DNA from 3 places in the Algoriphagus sp. NF genome. Region 1 is predicted to be linked to each of the others. Evidence: riboswitches for the same ligand, from Rfam matches in the RefSeq annotation. Region 1 holds a riboswitch; each other region holds the start of a gene.
The links. Region 1 has a riboswitch for S-adenosylmethionine ahead of OU792_RS14295 (O-acetylhomoserine aminocarboxypropyltransferase/cysteine synthase family protein). Riboswitches for the same ligand answer to the same signal wherever they lie in the genome.

Region 1 (5,400 bases):
CAATTCTTACTTTAGTCTTGTTTTCCTCACAAGTTTGGGCTCAAAGTGAAAATGATATTCTTGGAACTTGGTACAATACTGAAAAAACTGCCAAGGTGATCATTTCGAAAAGCGGGGATAAGTTTATGGGAAAAATATCTTGGCTACTCGAACCTGAAAAAAATGGAGTTCCGGCCATGGACGAGCAAAACGATAATGATAAGCTAAAGCAGCGGCCACTCATGGGGCTGACGATATTGGAGGGCTTGACTTACAAGAATGGTATTTGGAAAGGAGGTAAAATTTACGATCCCAAGTCCGGCAACACCTATTCTTGTGAACTCAAATTACTCTCAAAGGATGTATTGGAAGTGACCGGCTTTATGGGCTTTTCATGGATCGGGCGTACGGTAGAATGGACCCGAGCTGAGAAGCCCTAAGTCAATCAGCATTCAGGTAAAAGGAGCGTAAAATATATTGCAGCTGCTCAAATTCGATTAGAAAAGCATCATGTCCTGCCGTGGATTTGATTTCGCGATAGCTTCCTTTTGGAATGTGATTGGCGATAAATTGTGATTCTTCAGGTAAAAAAAGCAAATCTGAATCAACGCCAACTGCCAGCGTGCGAGCTTTTATTTTTTCTAATGCTTTTTTCAGGCTTTCCCTTCCTCTACCCAAATCATGACTATCCATTGCTTTGCTCAGCACCCAATAAGAGAGGGCGGTAAATCTATTTCCTAGTTTTTGACCTTGATACCTTAAATAAGTTGCAGCTCGAAATCCATCAACAGTTCCCTCAGGACTCTGCTGTTTTCGCTCAAAATCTGCCGGATGTCGATAGCTAAGCATTGCAATCGCTCTGGCAGTTTCCAAGCCTTTTCTTCCTGCCTCAGGAGATTTCTCTCCCCAGGTACAATCTGATTCAATAGCCATTCGCTGCGTTTCATTGAATCCTACCACCCATGGAGAGGATTTTGCAGTGGAAGCGAGAATGACTAGGTTTTTCAAGGTTTCTCCTAGCAAATAGGCCCATTCCAATGCAACCTGACCACCAAGTGAGCCACCTAAGAGCGTATGGATCGTACTAATTCCTAAACCTTCTCTGACCAAATCTAAGGCTCGAGCCATATCCCTTGTAGATAGGAAAGGAAAATCATAATAGTAGGCATCACCTGTTTTTGAATTGAGGGAAAGGGGACTGGTTGAACCGTAGCAGGATCCTAGTAAATTGACACAGATAATGAAGTGGTTTGCCGGATCGTAAAATTGATCTTCACCCACCATACCATTCCACCATTCGCCTACCTTGGAATCTCCAGTCAAGGCATGAACTACCCAAACTACATTGTTTTGCTCTGCATTCAGACTCCCATAGGTGGTGTAGGTCAGTTCTAGCTCAGGGAGAACTTTCCCAGACTCCAATTCAAATGGAGTCTGGGATATAAAGGATTCCGTACGCATTTCAATAGAAGGTATTGTTAACTTTTCAGTCATTTTATACTTGGTCAAAAGCCTGCTGCAAGTCTGCTTTCAAATCTTCAATGTGTTCAAAACCAACAGATAATCTCAACAAGCTTGGCGTTACTCCTGCAGCTAGTTGCTCTTGATCGCTGAGCTGCTGATGCGTAGTAGCTGATGGTTGAATAATGAGCGTTTTAGCATCGCCCACGTTGGCTAGGTGAGAGATCAATTGCAAGGAATCGATGACTTTAGTAGCTTTTTCCTTATCACCTGCTACTTCGAAACTTAGCACTCCACCAAATCCATTTCTCAAATATTTTTTCGCCAGTTCATGATAAGGGGAAGACTTCAGGCCTGGGTAATTCACCTTCTTTACTTTGGGATGATTTTCAAGCCATTCTGCCAATGCAAGGGCATTTTGTGTAGTTCGCTCGACACGCAAAGATAAAGTTTCCAGTCCTTGCAAGAGCAAGAAAGAATTGAATGGGCTCTGAGAAGGGCCAAAATCCCGAAGACCTTCAACTCTAGCGCGAATAGCAAAAGCTATATTGGGTAAGCCTAGTGGATTTCCTTCACCAAACACTTCCCAGAAATTGAGTCCATGATAGCCCTCCGAAGGCTCAGAAAATTGCGGAAACTTACCATTTCCCCAATTGAAATTACCACCATCTACTATGACGCCACCGACTGATGTGCCATGTCCGCCAATCCACTTGGTAGCCGAAGCGGTGACGATATTTGCTCCATGGTCGAGTGGTTTGCATAAAAATCCACCAGCTCCGAAGGTGTTGTCAACAATCAAAGGAATGTCATGTTTCTTTGCCACCTTGGCAATGGCTTCAAAATCTGGAATGTTAAATTCCGGATTACCAATTGTCTCTAGATAAATCGCTTTTGTTTTTTCATCGATCAATGCATCGAAGTTTTCTGGAGCATTTCCTTTGGCAAATCGAGCTTCGATACCAATACGCTTAAAAGCAACTTTAAATTGATTGTAAGTGCCACCGTAGAGGTAAGATGTGGACACAAAATTGTCCCCTGCTTGGAGAATATTGTTTAAAGCCAAAAACTGAGCTGCTTGACCAGAGGATGTAGCCAAAGCAGCTACTCCGCCTTCAAGTGCTGCTACCCGCTTTTCGAAGACATCGTTCGTCGGATTCATGATTCGGGTATAGATATTCCCAAATTCTTTCAATCCAAAAAGATTGGCTCCGTGCTCAGCGGAATTGAAGGTGTAGGAGGTGGTTTGATAAATTGGTACAGCCCTTGAATTGGTAGTTGGGTCAGGTTCTTGACCAGCATGTAACTGAAGTGTTTCAAAATGATAGTTAACAGACATAATTTATAGGGTTTAAAGGGTTAAGATTTACAAATTATTCAGTATTGCTATTAGCAATCCTGTTCGCGAGAAGCGATTTCAAAAGAAAGTGATGAAATGGGAGGTAAGGTGTTGTGTGTAATCATTTGCGAAGAATTTATATTTCCGAATGAGAATACCTCAGTCGGCAGGAATTGGCACCTTTCCACTTTGGAAGGTTGCCAGAGGGTCAATGAGCCTGTCTCTCGCCTCTTCTTTATAAATCCTCACACTCAAAAAGTATAAGGATGCAACAAAGTAAGCGCTGAGTTTTAAGATTTCAAAACGTTTCGGATAATTTAATGCTGAATTTTTAAAAGAGATAGTTCACTCCTTGATGTCAGAAGGAAATGAAGTGGCTTAACTATTTAATGAAATTCATTCAGGTTGTATTTGAAACCTTTGGTTTTTACATCAATTGATTTTTGAGTAGAAGAGCTGATGAAATTATTTAGGATTTCTTCGATATCCTTATCGATAAACTTGGCTTTGGTAGCATTGATTAGGACCTCACTTCCATCCGGAATAGACTCTAAAGCCTTCATCAGTGGAGCTTTGTTTAAATAGGACACTTGTTTCTGAAGCTTGAGTACATAAACTCCTTTATCCTCTGACAGGGTGACTGTTTTATGGTAGTTAGCCTGAATGATGAAGAAAAATCCAACCACCAAACCTATACCGATTCCAACTAGGAGATTTGTTAGTAAAATAGCGATGACGGTGACTATAAATGGTATAAACTGACTTCTTCCTTTAAGGTACTCATCGATAAATACAGAAGGCTTTGCCAATTTGTAGCCGACCATAATAAGGATGGCAGCAAGACAGCTTAAGGGGATTTGATTCAATATTTCTGGTATAGTTAATACCAAAATGAATATCAGGACTCCATGAAAAATTGCTGATAGTTTGGTTTTAGCACCGGCTCCAATATTGGCAGATGTCCGAACAATCACAGCAGTAACGGGGAGGCCTCCAATTAATCCCGAAATAGAATTTCCAACTCCCTGTGCTACAAGCTCTCGTGAGGTAGGTGTAATTCGTTTTTCCGGATCCATCTTATCTCCGGCTTCGATACTCAAGAGCGTTTCAATGCTGGCAATCACAGCTATTGTCACGGCGATAATCCAGAAATTGGAGGTGTTGATGGCTGAAAAATCAGGAAAAGTTAATAAGCTCGCCATTTCGGCTAAGTTTCCGGCAATCGGAATATTCACCAAAAGTTTACCGCTTTGAATCCAATCGGGAAGAAAGATCTGGTAAAATTTATTAATTAAAACTCCCAAAACTACTACCCAAAGTGCGCCAGGAATTACACCTGCCAACTTATGAGCTTTTATTTTGGGTCTATCGAAAAAGTTAAGGATAAGTAGTGAAATCAGAGTGATTGGGATTGCTCCAATGCTAAAATTTTGAAAGGCAAACCATATTTCCGAAAAGGAACTGCTACTTTCCAATTGCGCAAGGCCCATTGCTTCCTTATTCCAGCCAAGTCCATGCGGTATTTGCTTAATGATCAGGATGAGGCCGATGGCAGTGAGCATCCCTTTTATCACAGAATGCGGGAAATAATAGCCCAAAACCCCAGCCTTTGCAAAACCGAGAATAATCTGAATAAGTCCCGCAATCACGACAGTACCAAGAAAAAGATCGAAACTGCCTAAGCTGGCAATGGAATCCAAAACAATAACGGTAAGTCCTGCAGCAGGTCCACTGACACTGACATGAGAACCTGAAAGAACGCCGATTACTACACCTCCGATTATTCCGGCAATCAAACCTGCCAAGGGCGGAGCACCACTTGCCACTGCAATTCCCAAGCATAAAGGCAATGCCACCAAAAAGACCACAAGCGAGGCCTTCAAGTCATTCTTTATGATGTTTTTGGTGATGGTCTGAGCCATATGAGCCGTGTGGGTTGAAAAGTTTATTATATAAAATAGACGCTCAACTAGGGCTCAAAAGTTCTCCAAAGGCAGTGTCAATTGCGGTAAAATCAAAGGAATCTAAGGCAGTTTTGAATTTGGTTTCAATCGCAGGTAAGCATAGATTGCCAATGCTTCCCTCGTGGGTATGGGAAACAGTGCTTTGGTCAGGTGCAAAATTACCGGATTCTATATCCAAACCGACTTTTTTATAGGCATCTCTAAATGGCATTCCACTTAATACTAAATCATTGACAACCTCCACGGAAAATACATGCTGATAAAACTTGTCATTCAGGACATCCTTTTTGATTTGAATATCTTTAAGCATGAAATTGGACATTTCTACGCAGCTTTTAAGACTCTCAAGTCCGGGGAAAATTTCCTCTTTCAAAAGTTGTAAATCACGATGATAGCCTGTCGTGGAATTAGTCAAAATCATCGAAATAGTCTGAGGAATGGATTGAATTTGATTGGTTTTGGCACGAATCAGTTCAAATACATCTGGATTTTTCTTGTGAGGCATGATACTCGAACCAGTGGTGAGTTCATCCGGAAAACTTATAAACCCGAATTGTTGATTCATAAACAGACAAACATCATCTGCAAGACGATTCAGTGTGGCTGCAATTCCCGCCAGGGCAAAAGAAAGAGTTCTTTCCGTCTTTCCACGGCTAT
Region 2 (5,400 bases), on a different contig from region 1:
ACTAGCGGAGCCAAAAAGAAATACTCCAACTCCCATTTTGGTCAGAGATCACATGAGTACCAATTTGGTGACATTTCATCCGGAAGACACCATTGACCAGGTACTTGAGGTGCTGACAAAAAGGAAAATTTCCGGAGCTCCTGTGGTGGATGAATCAGGGGGCTTGGTAGGAATCATCTCAGAGGTAGATTGCCTGAAAGAAATCATCAAAGGGAAATACACCAATACACCGAAGTTTCCTGCAAAAGTAAAAGAGCACATGAGCACAGATGTGATGACTTTATCACCGGATTTATCGCTTTTTGATGCAGCAGGAAAGTTTTTAGAACTTAAGATTCGTCGTTTTCCAGTTTTGAAGGACAATAGATTAGTAGGGCAAATCAGTCTTAGTGATATCATTCGGGCTTTTCCCAAACTCAAGCATACGACTTGGTGAAATTTAAAGCGACTCTAGGTCGCTTTTTTTATTTGGATCTTTCCAATGCTCGTTCCACATCCTTTACAATATCTTCAGGATGTTCTAATCCAACCGATAGCCTGATAAGTCCAGGATGAATCCCTACTCTTTCCCGCTCCTCTTCAGTGAGCTTGCTATGTGTGGTAGAGGCAGGATGTGTAATGATACTTCGGCTATCTCCAAGATTTGCAGTGATTGAGATCATTTGTAGCTGATCAATGAATCGTTGTGCCCGACTTATGCCACCCTCGAGATTTAAGGTGACTATTCCTCCTCCCTGACTCATTTGTTTTTGAGCAAGGTGATGTTGAGGGTGAGATTTTAGAAATGGATACTTTACTTCATTTATGCCCGATTTCCCTTCAAAGTAGCTTGCAATTTTTAATGAGCTTTCACAATGCCTGTCCATACGAACAGCCAGTGTTTCCATGCTCTTTGATAGCATCCAAGCATTGAAAGGTGAGATAGCAGGGCCCGTATGGCGGGTAAAAAACTGAACCTCTTTGATCAGGTCTTTTTTGCCTAAAATCAGTCCACCTAGGACGCGTCCTTGCCCATCGATGTATTTCGTAGCACTGTGTGTGACGATATGGGCACCCCATTTGGCAGGCTGCTGCAAATAGGGAGTCGCAAAGCAATTGTCCACTACCAAAATCAGATTGTGTGCAGTGGCGAACTTTCCTGCCCACTCCAGGTCGATGATTTCCAGACCTGGGTTGGAAGGGGTTTCCAAAAAGAGCATTTTCGTATTTGCCTGTAAAAGCTTTTCCCAGTTTTGATAGTCCGAAATATCTCCATAAGTGGAGGTGATTCCCCATTTTGGAAAGACTCGAGTGAGTAATTGATGAGTAGAGCCAAAAAGTGAGCGTGCCGCCAAGACATGGTCTCCTTGCTGGAGGAGAGAGGCTATACTTCCAAACATCGCTGCCATACCAGAAGCAGTAGCTACCCCATCTTCAGTTCCCTCTGCTCGACAGACCTTTTCGATCAATTCTGAGGAATTGGGGTTAGCATACCTGGAATAAATATTTCCTGAGGTTTCATCTGCAAAAGTAGCTCTAGCTTCTTCAGCAGAATCGAATGTAAAGCTTGATGTCAGAAAAATAGGGGCTGAGTGTTCCCGCTCGTTGGTTCGGGATTGGGTTCGGATTGACTCTGTTTCGAAATGTGCCATAGAATAATTTTTTTGGAAAAATCAGGCTATGCGACTGATAAAGATTTTCCCAAAAATTCACACCGAACCAGAAATAGGGGTAGATTTTACGCCAACTTATAGTTCCCAATTTGGGTAGGATTTGGCACCTTTCTCGAAGAGATTTCGGGATGGTTGCCAGAGGGTCATAGAGCCTATTCTCTCGCCTCTTCTTTATAAATCAGTTGCCTGAAGTGATACAAATAAAGAGGGAGATTTGGTCATTTCCAAATCTCCCTTTTAAATCAGTCATTAAATTGGGTCATAGTTTGGGATATGCCTATGGTACAGAATCCAAAAATCATTTCTATGGCTTTGTCCATCATAATGGGTAACTCATCAAACTCGTTTTGAGTAAATCTACCTAAGACATAATCTACCTGTCGCCCTTTTGGGAAGTCATCTCCAATCCCCATTCTTAGTCTCGGATAGTCTTGCCCTCCGCAAAGCGCTTCAATGTTTTTTAGTCCATTATGACCGGCAGAACTCCCTTTGGCACGCATTCGTAATTTGCCGAATGGAATAGCAACGTCATCGACTAGAACGAGTATATTTTCCTTCGATACGTTGAGCTCTTTCATCCAATAGTTTACGGCCTTACCACTGAGATTCATGTAAGTGGTAGGTTTGATCAAATGTAGCGTTCGCCCTTTATGCTTGATTTCAGTTTTGAAGGCTAATCGGTCACTTTTCCAGTCTGCAGCTGTTTTTTCAGCTAGTCTATCCAAAGTCAGAAACCCAATATTATGCCTTGTGAGCTCGTATTCCGGTCCAATATTACCTAGTCCTACTATCAGATATTTCATACGAATGTCTTTGTAGCATTAAAATAAAAAAATCCTGCCCTTGGGAGGCAGGATTTGATCAAGATTCTAATTGATTATTCCTCGTCGCCACCTTTTTTGCCACGAAGAGCTCTTGGAATTCCGATAGTCACGATGGATACATTTGGACTGGTTAGAATTTCAAAGTTCTCAGGCTTCAATTCACCTACTTTGAAAGACTTTCCAAGGTCAAGCTTAGAAATATCAACCTCAATGAAATCAGGGAAATCCTTTGCAAGTCCCTTTACTTTCAATGATCTGGTTTTCAATTCTAGTTTACCACCTTTTGTGATACCAGGAGAGTTACCTACTACTTTCACTGGAATCTCAAACTTGATAGGTCTGTCTTCAGTGTAAGCCATGAAGTCCACGTGAAGTAAAACTTCACTGACTGGATGGAACTGCGCATCTTTCAACACAGCCTTGATGTGAGTTCCTTCAACGTTAAGGTCTACCAAGTGAACCTCAGGAGTGTAGATCAAGTCTCTGAAAAGGATAGCAGGACTGTGGAAGTGAATCTGCTCAGGGATACCTGGGCCGTACACTACGCAAGGTACGCTACCTGATTCTCTGATTTCTTTCAAACTCGCACTGTCGAGATTTGCTCTTTTAAACCCTATAATCTCTAGTGTTTTCATGTGTATTTGTATTTAAAATTAGTTTTTCAAATAAATAAGGAGCTGATGGAGGTATTGCCTGTGACAGCGTGGATTGCCTTTGAGAAAAGGTCTGCTACACTGAGCACATGGATTTTGGATGATTTTTGCTTGAGTGGAATCGTGTCTGTAATGACTAATTCTGCTAAAGCAGAGTTTTCGATATTTTCATAAGCCTTTCCAGAAAGAACTCCATGCGTTGCAATTGCTCTGACTGATTTAGCTCCTTTGTCCATGATGATTTGGGCAGCTTTGCAAAGTGTACCTGCAGTGTCTACCAGATCATCTACCAAAACTACATCCTTTCCTTCTACATCTCCAATCACCTGCATAGAGGCGATTTCGTTGGCTCTTTTTCTGTGCTTATCACAGACGACCATTTCTACTTCAAAATGCTTTGCATAAGCCCTTGCTCTAGCTACGCCACCCACATCAGGAGATGCGAAAATGAGATCAGGCAGGTTCAGCATTTGCAAATAGGGCACAAAGATAGCTGATCCATTCAAATGATCCAATGGTATGTCAAAAAATCCTTGAATTTGACCAGCATGTAGATCACAGGTCATGATTCGGTCCGCACCAGCTGAAGTGAGCATATTGGCTATTAATTTTGCCGCGATAGATACCCGGGGTCGATCTTTACGGTCTTGTCGGGCATATCCAAAGTAAGGGATAACTGCACAGACCTTGTAAGCACTGGCTCGCTTGGCCGCATCGATCATGAGGCAAAGTTCCAGAATATTATCGCTAGGAGGATTGGTTCCTTGGATAATAAAGACATTGCATCCACGAATGGATTCATTGTAGCTTGGAGACATTTCCCCATCGCTGAATCTTGATAGAGTTAAATCGCCAAGATTTTTTCCAAAATTCTTTGAAATTTTCTTGGCAAGATCCGTACTGTTTGATCCTGCAAATATTTTGACCTCGGACATGAATGGATTGATTTAGAAGGAAGCGGTTTTGTTTTGATTTGAAACAAAAGTAAGAATTTTTGATGGGGATGGGAAAGGACAAAGATTTTCTAAATGGTTTGTTGATTTTTCGGATGTTTAAAAAAAATGCTCAGGTTTTTTTATGAACCTCAATGAATCTTTATCTTTAAGAATATCAGCTTTTTAAAACTCTTTTTGACATGAACCATTCAAAACCTCTCCACTTAACTATAAGTCTAAATGACGCTGATGGGAATCCTGTTCCTATAGAAACAATTGAAATCAATGGAAAAATTTTTTCGGCTGAGTTTTCAGATAAAAAGGAATCTCAGGAGGAAAAAGTGATTGAAGATGCGGTTGTGGTACCGATTGTGACAGACGTTGTAGAAGATGAAAAAAGTACACCAAAAGAAAAGGATAAGATTGGAATCCAAGAAATCAAACCAGTTGACTCTTCTGATGAATATGATACGCTGGAAAAATTTGGAGGGAACGCCTTCCATCGGATGTTTTGGGGTACTTTGAAATATGAAGCACTAGGTGATAATCGCTGTAAAGTCACATATCAGGGAGAAGAAGGTGTTTTTTCACCCGAATATATCGGAATGTGGTTAGAGCCTTCTCGTGTTCACCGGAGTAGTTTTGAATATCCAGAGAGAGGGCGAAATTATTTTCCAGGAGCCCTTACGGTTGTTTACTCACGAGTTTTGGAAGTTTTGGATGATAAAAATCTACTCGTTGATTTCCCTTACAATGGAGGGAACCTTGAAAGCCCCAAGGTAATGGAAAAGCAAGATGGGACCTTCTTTTTTGACAATCGATTTGCTATCGAGTCATGGGCGTCCTCAATCAGTAGAAAATCCACGCTTAAAGCTAGGGCGGGACAAGTTTATGGAGTATTAGGGATGCCGAAAATAGTGGTGCCTCCCGATAGTACGTGGAACTTTGAAACTCTAGGGGAAGGACCTTCAGCAGCTATTCATTTAATGTGGTCTGATGCTTTCAATGGTGATAAATATGGGAGAGGTTTGGAGCAGCCGGGCAGTTTTACTGAAACCTTCGGCGAAAATGGAGCGCTATTCCATTTACCGGACATGGGAAAAGTGGATATAAATTTTGAATGGCAATTTTTGCCTTCTAATTATTCACAGCGAGTAGTGCAATTTGGGTCTCCTAATGGCTTGATTTTTTCTGATTCTTCCGCATTCAGTTATCAATACGGGCTTAAAAGGTTTAGAAACACAGATCAATATCGTATTCGAAAGGCAATGGAAGATGCTTTGGGATTCGTTCGGCCGGGAACTTCCTTTTCAATGCCCAACCAAGGATATTGTAA
Region 3 (5,400 bases), on a different contig from region 1:
CACAACCGAGGCAATCAATCTGATTTGGATGGTTATAATTTAGGGCATCGATCTTCCCGTTTTTTGCTGAATGTTGGCTATGCCTTTACCGAAGAATCACGATTTCAACTCATTCACTACATGTCTTTGGGAGTCGGTTTTTTGAATTTTCAGATGCTTAAAGCAACTGAAGCGCAAAACCTCCCGGATTTTCTTGCCAATCCAGAGCGGGGATTTATCCTGAGAGAAAATGACATCCAGCGAGGAACGATGCGCTACGGTGACTTTTTGACCGAAATCGGCTTCCAACTTAGTTATGATTTTGATCTTCCTAGGAGAAAAGAAGCCTTGGCTGTGATTGCGAAATTAGGATATGCCTTCAGTCCAATTGAGGGAAAATGGACGATGAGTGGGATGTCATTCCAAAACGCGCAAAGTGGTGCTTTTCTAAGAGTTGGTGCGGGCCTGACTATTCCTGACCGTAATTTTTTTTACAAAGATGCCAGCATGAGTTTTCAGTTGGTATCAGGGATTCATTTCACCAAACCCAACACATTTAATTCACAGCTTGTTGAAGCAGGCTTAGAACCATTGGAAGGCATGCCAAGAAATCTGGGCTTGAAGATCACTGGCGAAAATGAAAAGCTGCTCTATGGGGTGGAAGTCTTCAATTTGGCCATGGATGGAGACGCTAATTCGTTGAAATCCCATTCCCTTAACAGCCTTCGGATTTATGCTAACGGAGGTTGGAAACTAATTGAGTACCGGAATATGGCCATTCATGGCATGGGTGGTATTGGCTATGGGAATATTCGCTACACTTTGTCCACGGATGAAAAGCCCGATTTTCCAGAGCTTTTTCAGCAGAGGGATTATGATGGATATTTGAAAAACAGTGGCTTGATGGCCAAGCCCGAGCTTTCTTTTGAATATGCCTACCCGATTACGAAGCGAAAGCTGATTGATTTGGTATTTACCACCTCGGTAGGCTATGAACTGGCATTGGCAAATTATCGACTCGCGGAATTGGATATGGCAGGCTTTATGACTGCGCCTTATGTGTCATTTGGCTTCGGTATTCGTCCTTGACGCGGCTTTGATACTTAGTTTTTAATTAAAGCTATGCTAACTAGTATTTTTTCCAAATAGGACTTACATTTGGGATGCTTATCGAGAAAGACTGAGGGAAGGGCCCTACGACGTCTTAGCAACCTGAAAACAAGGTGCTAATTCCCATTCCGGAATCGCCGGAAGAAGATGAGCGGAAAAATTTACCACCCGTATTTTTCTCCGTGTTTTGCTCGATAAGCTTTTTGAACAAAAAAACTATGCAAAACAGAACGGAATTACTCCTTCAAGCAATTAAAAACAGAATCCTAATCCTAGATGGCGCCATGGGAACCATGATTCAGCGCTATAAACTGGAGGAGGAAGATTTTCGCACGTCTGAGTTGGCGAATCACCCCAAAGCTTTGAAAGGAAATAATGATTTATTGTCTCTTAGCCGTCCGGAAATCATCAAAGCTATTCATGCTGAATATCTGGAAGCTGGTGCTGATATTATAGAAACCAACACCTTTTCGGGAACATCGATCGCACAGGAAGATTATCAACTTTCACATTTGGCTTATGAAATCAATTTCCAGTCAGCCAAGCTTGCTCGAGAGGTTGCAGAAGAATTTACCAAGAAGAATCCTGATAAACCTCGTTTCGTTGCAGGTGCCATGGGGCCGACCAACCGAACCGCGTCGATTTCTCCTGATGTAAATGATCCGGGTTATCGAGCCATTACTTTTGATCAGTTGGCAGAAGCTTATGCAGAGCAGGTGAGGGGCCTTTTGGATGGAGGAGCCGATATTTTATTGGTTGAGACCATATTTGATACCCTGAATGCCAAAGCTGCGCTTTATGCCATTCAGGATGTATTTGAAGAAAGAGGAATTCCTTTGGATCCGAAAGAAGGAGGAATTCCAATTATGATTTCAGGTACGATTACCGATGCTTCCGGGAGAACACTTTCGGGACAAACTACCGAGGCTTTCCTGATTTCTATTTCTCACGTGCCTTTGCTTTCTGTCGGTTTGAATTGTGCGCTTGGAGCCAAGGAACTCAGACCTTATCTGAAAGTACTTTCCCAGAAAGCTCCTTTTTATGTATCCGCCTATCCCAATGCGGGACTACCCAATGAATTTGGGGCCTACGATCAAGGCGCAGAGGAAATGGCCAGTCAGGTAGGAGAATTCCTTCAGGAAGGAATGCTCAATATCCTTGGAGGTTGCTGCGGAACAACTCCCGATCACATCCGGGCCATGGCCACCTTAGCTGCAAAATATCAACCTAGAAAAGTCGAAGAGGAATTAGAAGAGGAGGAAAACAATGCCTAAGCAAGACTATTTGAAATTATCCGGACTAGAGCCTCTAGTCTTTTCACCCAATATCAACTTTGTCAATGTGGGTGAACGGACTAATGTGACAGGATCAAAGAAATTTGCCCGTCTGATCTTGAATGGAGAATATGATGAAGCACTGGAAGTAGCTCTAGACCAAGTTCGGGGTGGAGCACAGATCCTTGATGTCTGTATGGATGAGGGGATGCTTGATGGCGAGGCAGCCATGGTGAAGTTTTTGAATTTGATTGCTTCTGAACCTGAAATAAGCCGAATTCCCATTATGATCGATAGCTCCAAATGGAGTATCATCTTGGCTGGATTGAAGTGCGTGCAGGGTAAAGGAATCGTCAATTCCATTTCCCTGAAAAATGGGGAAGAAGAGTTTATCCAGCAAGCAAAAACCATCAAGAAGTTTGGAGCTGCGGTTGTAGTGATGGCATTTGATGAAGATGGTCAAGCAGACACCTTCGAGCGAAGAATTGAAATCTGCGAGCGTAGCTACAGAATTCTAGTCGATCGCGTCAAATTTAATCCACAGGATATCATCTTTGATCCCAATATATTTCCTGTTGCTACAGGAATGGAGGAGCATAGGAAAAATGCTTTAGACTTCTTTTTGGCAACGAAATGGATCAAAGAAAACCTTCCTGGAGCCAAAGTCAGTGGTGGAGTCAGTAATGTGTCTTTCTCTTTCCGAGGAAATAATCCCGTCCGAGAAGCCATGCATGCAGCATTTCTTTACCATGCCATTCACCATGGAATGGACTTGGGTATTGTCAATCCTACCATGTTGGAAGTATATGATGACATTCCAAAGGATCTCCTAGAACGAGTAGAAGACGTTCTTTTTGACCGAAGGTCAGATGCTACAGAGCGGCTTTTGGATTTTGCCGAGACAGTCAAGTCTTCCGGTAAGAAAGAAGCTGTGAATGAGGCTTGGCGCTCTGACCCTGTTGGGAAAAGGATAGAACATGCCTTGGTGAAGGGGATTTTGGATTACATCGTAGAAGATACCGAAGCAGCGCGTCAGGAACTTGTCAATCCGCTGAAAGTGATTGAAGGTCCTCTAATGGATGGAATGAATGTGGTTGGAGATCTATTCGGAGAAGGTAAAATGTTCCTTCCTCAGGTGGTCAAATCAGCCCGTGTGATGAAAAAGGCTGTCGCTTATCTTGAACCCTTTATGCCTTTGCCGGAAGAAGGTCAAGAGGAATCCTCTTTGAAAAAGATCCTTTTGGCGACCGTAAAAGGCGATGTGCATGATATCGGAAAGAATATCGTGGGAGTTGTTTTGGCCTGTAATAGCTATCAAATCATCGATCTAGGCGTCATGGTAGATGCACAAAAGATCATTGATGAAGCCGTGAAAAATAAGGTGGATATCATCGGTTTGAGTGGTCTAATTACACCTTCCTTGGATGAGATGGTCAATGTGGCTGCTGAAATGGAGCGACAAGGATTGAAAATCCCGCTTCTCATCGGTGGTGCTACGACCTCAAGAATTCATACAGCTGTAAAAATTGACCCGGTCTATTCAGGTACGGTGGTGCATGTCACCGATGCGAGTAAATCTGTGCCGATTGCAGGAGAAGCTATTTCCGAGGAGACCAAAGAAGCCTATCATCGACAGATCAAGGAAACTTATCGACAATTGCGGGATGAGCATGAAGCCAAGCAATCCGTGAAGCAATTGATTTCCTACGAGGAAGCGAAAGCTAATCCAGTGGCTATTGATTGGACCGACTATAAGCCTGTCAAGCCAAAGGTACTAGGCAAAACCGTTTTGGAAGATTTAGATCTGTCTATTCTGAGAAAATACATTGACTGGACCCCATTCTTCAGTACTTGGATGCTCAGTGGTCGATTTCCTAAAATTTTGGAAGACCCTGTTGTCGGATTGGAAGCCAAGAAACTCTATGCTGATGCTCAAGCCATGCTGGATCAGGTTATTGCTGAGAAATGGCTTTCTGCAAAGGCGGTCTTTAGCTTATTGCCCGTCAAAAGAGTAGGGGATGATGCGACTGCTTTTGATCCCGAGAATGAAAGTTTGACTTTGGGTCAATTCCACTTTTTGCGTCAGCAAGGAAAAAAAGGAAGAGGCGTACCAAATCGCTCGCTTGCAGATTACTTACATCCGGAAAAGCAGGATTACTTGGGTTGCTTTGCTGTGACGGCAGGTTTGGGAATGGAATCAAAATTGGCTGAATTTCAGGAAGCAGGAGATGATTATAATGATATTTTATTTAAGGCTTTGGCTGATAGATTGGCGGAGGCAGCTGCGGAATATGTTCACGAGCTAGTTCGAAAGGATTATTGGGGCTACGCCGATGAAGAACATTTAGATAATGATTCTTTGATCCGTGAGGAATATTTGGGAATCAGGCCTGCTCCAGGCTATCCTGCTTGTCCGGAACATTCCGAGAAGGAAACAATTTCCCGTCTTTTGGATTTAGAACGAAGCATTGGAATCACCTTAACTTCTAGCTATGCCATGTATCCGACCAGTTCGGTTTCAGGATTTTATTTTGCACATCCTGATTCTAAATATTTTGGCCTAGGAAAAATTGCTGAGGATCAGGTGAAATCCTATGCGGAACGAAAAGGAATCACCCAAGAGCAAGCTGAGCGCTTACTTTCACCCAATTTGGCCTACACACCATCCACATTATTAGTGAATCAAACTGTATGAAGATTACCGATCACCTGAAAAACGCGAAATCCACGCTGTTTTCTTTTGAAATCCTTCCTCCTTTGAAGGGACAAAGCTTGAAAGAATTATTGGAGGGTATTGAGCCCTTGATGGAGTTTAAGCCTCCTTTTGTAGACGTGACTTACCATCGGGAAGAGTATATCTATAAAAAGCATCCCAATGGTCTTTTGGAGAAAGTCAGTACCAAGAAAAGGCCGGGGACAGTAGGAATTTGCGCGGCTATCATGAATCGATTTCAAGTGGATGCGGTTCCTCACTTGCTTTGTGGGGGATTTTCAAAGGAAGAAACAGAAAATGCCCTAATTGACCTGAATTTCATTG

Region 2: it holds a riboswitch for S-adenosylmethionine, as region 1 does, so the genes downstream of both, OU792_RS12400 (trans-sulfuration enzyme family protein) here and OU792_RS14295 (O-acetylhomoserine aminocarboxypropyltransferase/cysteine synthase family protein) in region 1, are expected to answer to the same signal.
Region 3: it holds a riboswitch for S-adenosylmethionine, as region 1 does, so the genes downstream of both, OU792_RS15425 (homocysteine S-methyltransferase family protein) here and OU792_RS14295 (O-acetylhomoserine aminocarboxypropyltransferase/cysteine synthase family protein) in region 1, are expected to answer to the same signal.

What each region holds. Positions count from the first base shown of each region.
Region 1 is NZ_JAPEIB010000032.1:28,389-33,788, reverse strand. It holds gene OU792_RS14305 (DUF2147 domain-containing protein) at 1-419, shown strand, start outside; gene OU792_RS14300 (homoserine O-acetyltransferase family protein) at 421-1,473, opposite strand; gene OU792_RS14295 (O-acetylhomoserine aminocarboxypropyltransferase/cysteine synthase family protein) at 1,475-2,779, opposite strand; SAM riboswitch class I at 2,913-3,023, opposite strand; gene OU792_RS14290 (SulP family inorganic anion transporter) at 3,166-4,701, opposite strand; gene argH (argininosuccinate lyase) at 4,745-5,400, opposite strand, start outside.
Region 2 is NZ_JAPEIB010000024.1:41,233-46,632, reverse strand. It holds gene OU792_RS12405 (CBS domain-containing protein) at 1-436, shown strand, start outside; gene OU792_RS12400 (trans-sulfuration enzyme family protein) at 465-1,631, opposite strand; SAM riboswitch class I at 1,725-1,832, opposite strand; gene pth (aminoacyl-tRNA hydrolase) at 1,895-2,455, opposite strand; gene OU792_RS12390 (50S ribosomal protein L25/general stress protein Ctc) at 2,530-3,111, opposite strand; gene OU792_RS12385 (ribose-phosphate pyrophosphokinase) at 3,138-4,064, opposite strand; gene OU792_RS12380 (hypothetical protein) at 4,265-5,400, shown strand, end outside.
Region 3 is NZ_JAPEIB010000039.1:9,118-14,517, forward strand. It holds gene OU792_RS15420 (hypothetical protein) at 1-1,068, shown strand, start outside; SAM riboswitch class I at 1,144-1,243, shown strand; gene OU792_RS15425 (homocysteine S-methyltransferase family protein) at 1,308-2,363, shown strand; gene metH (methionine synthase) at 2,356-5,058, shown strand; gene metF (methylenetetrahydrofolate reductase [NAD(P)H]) at 5,055-5,400, shown strand, end outside.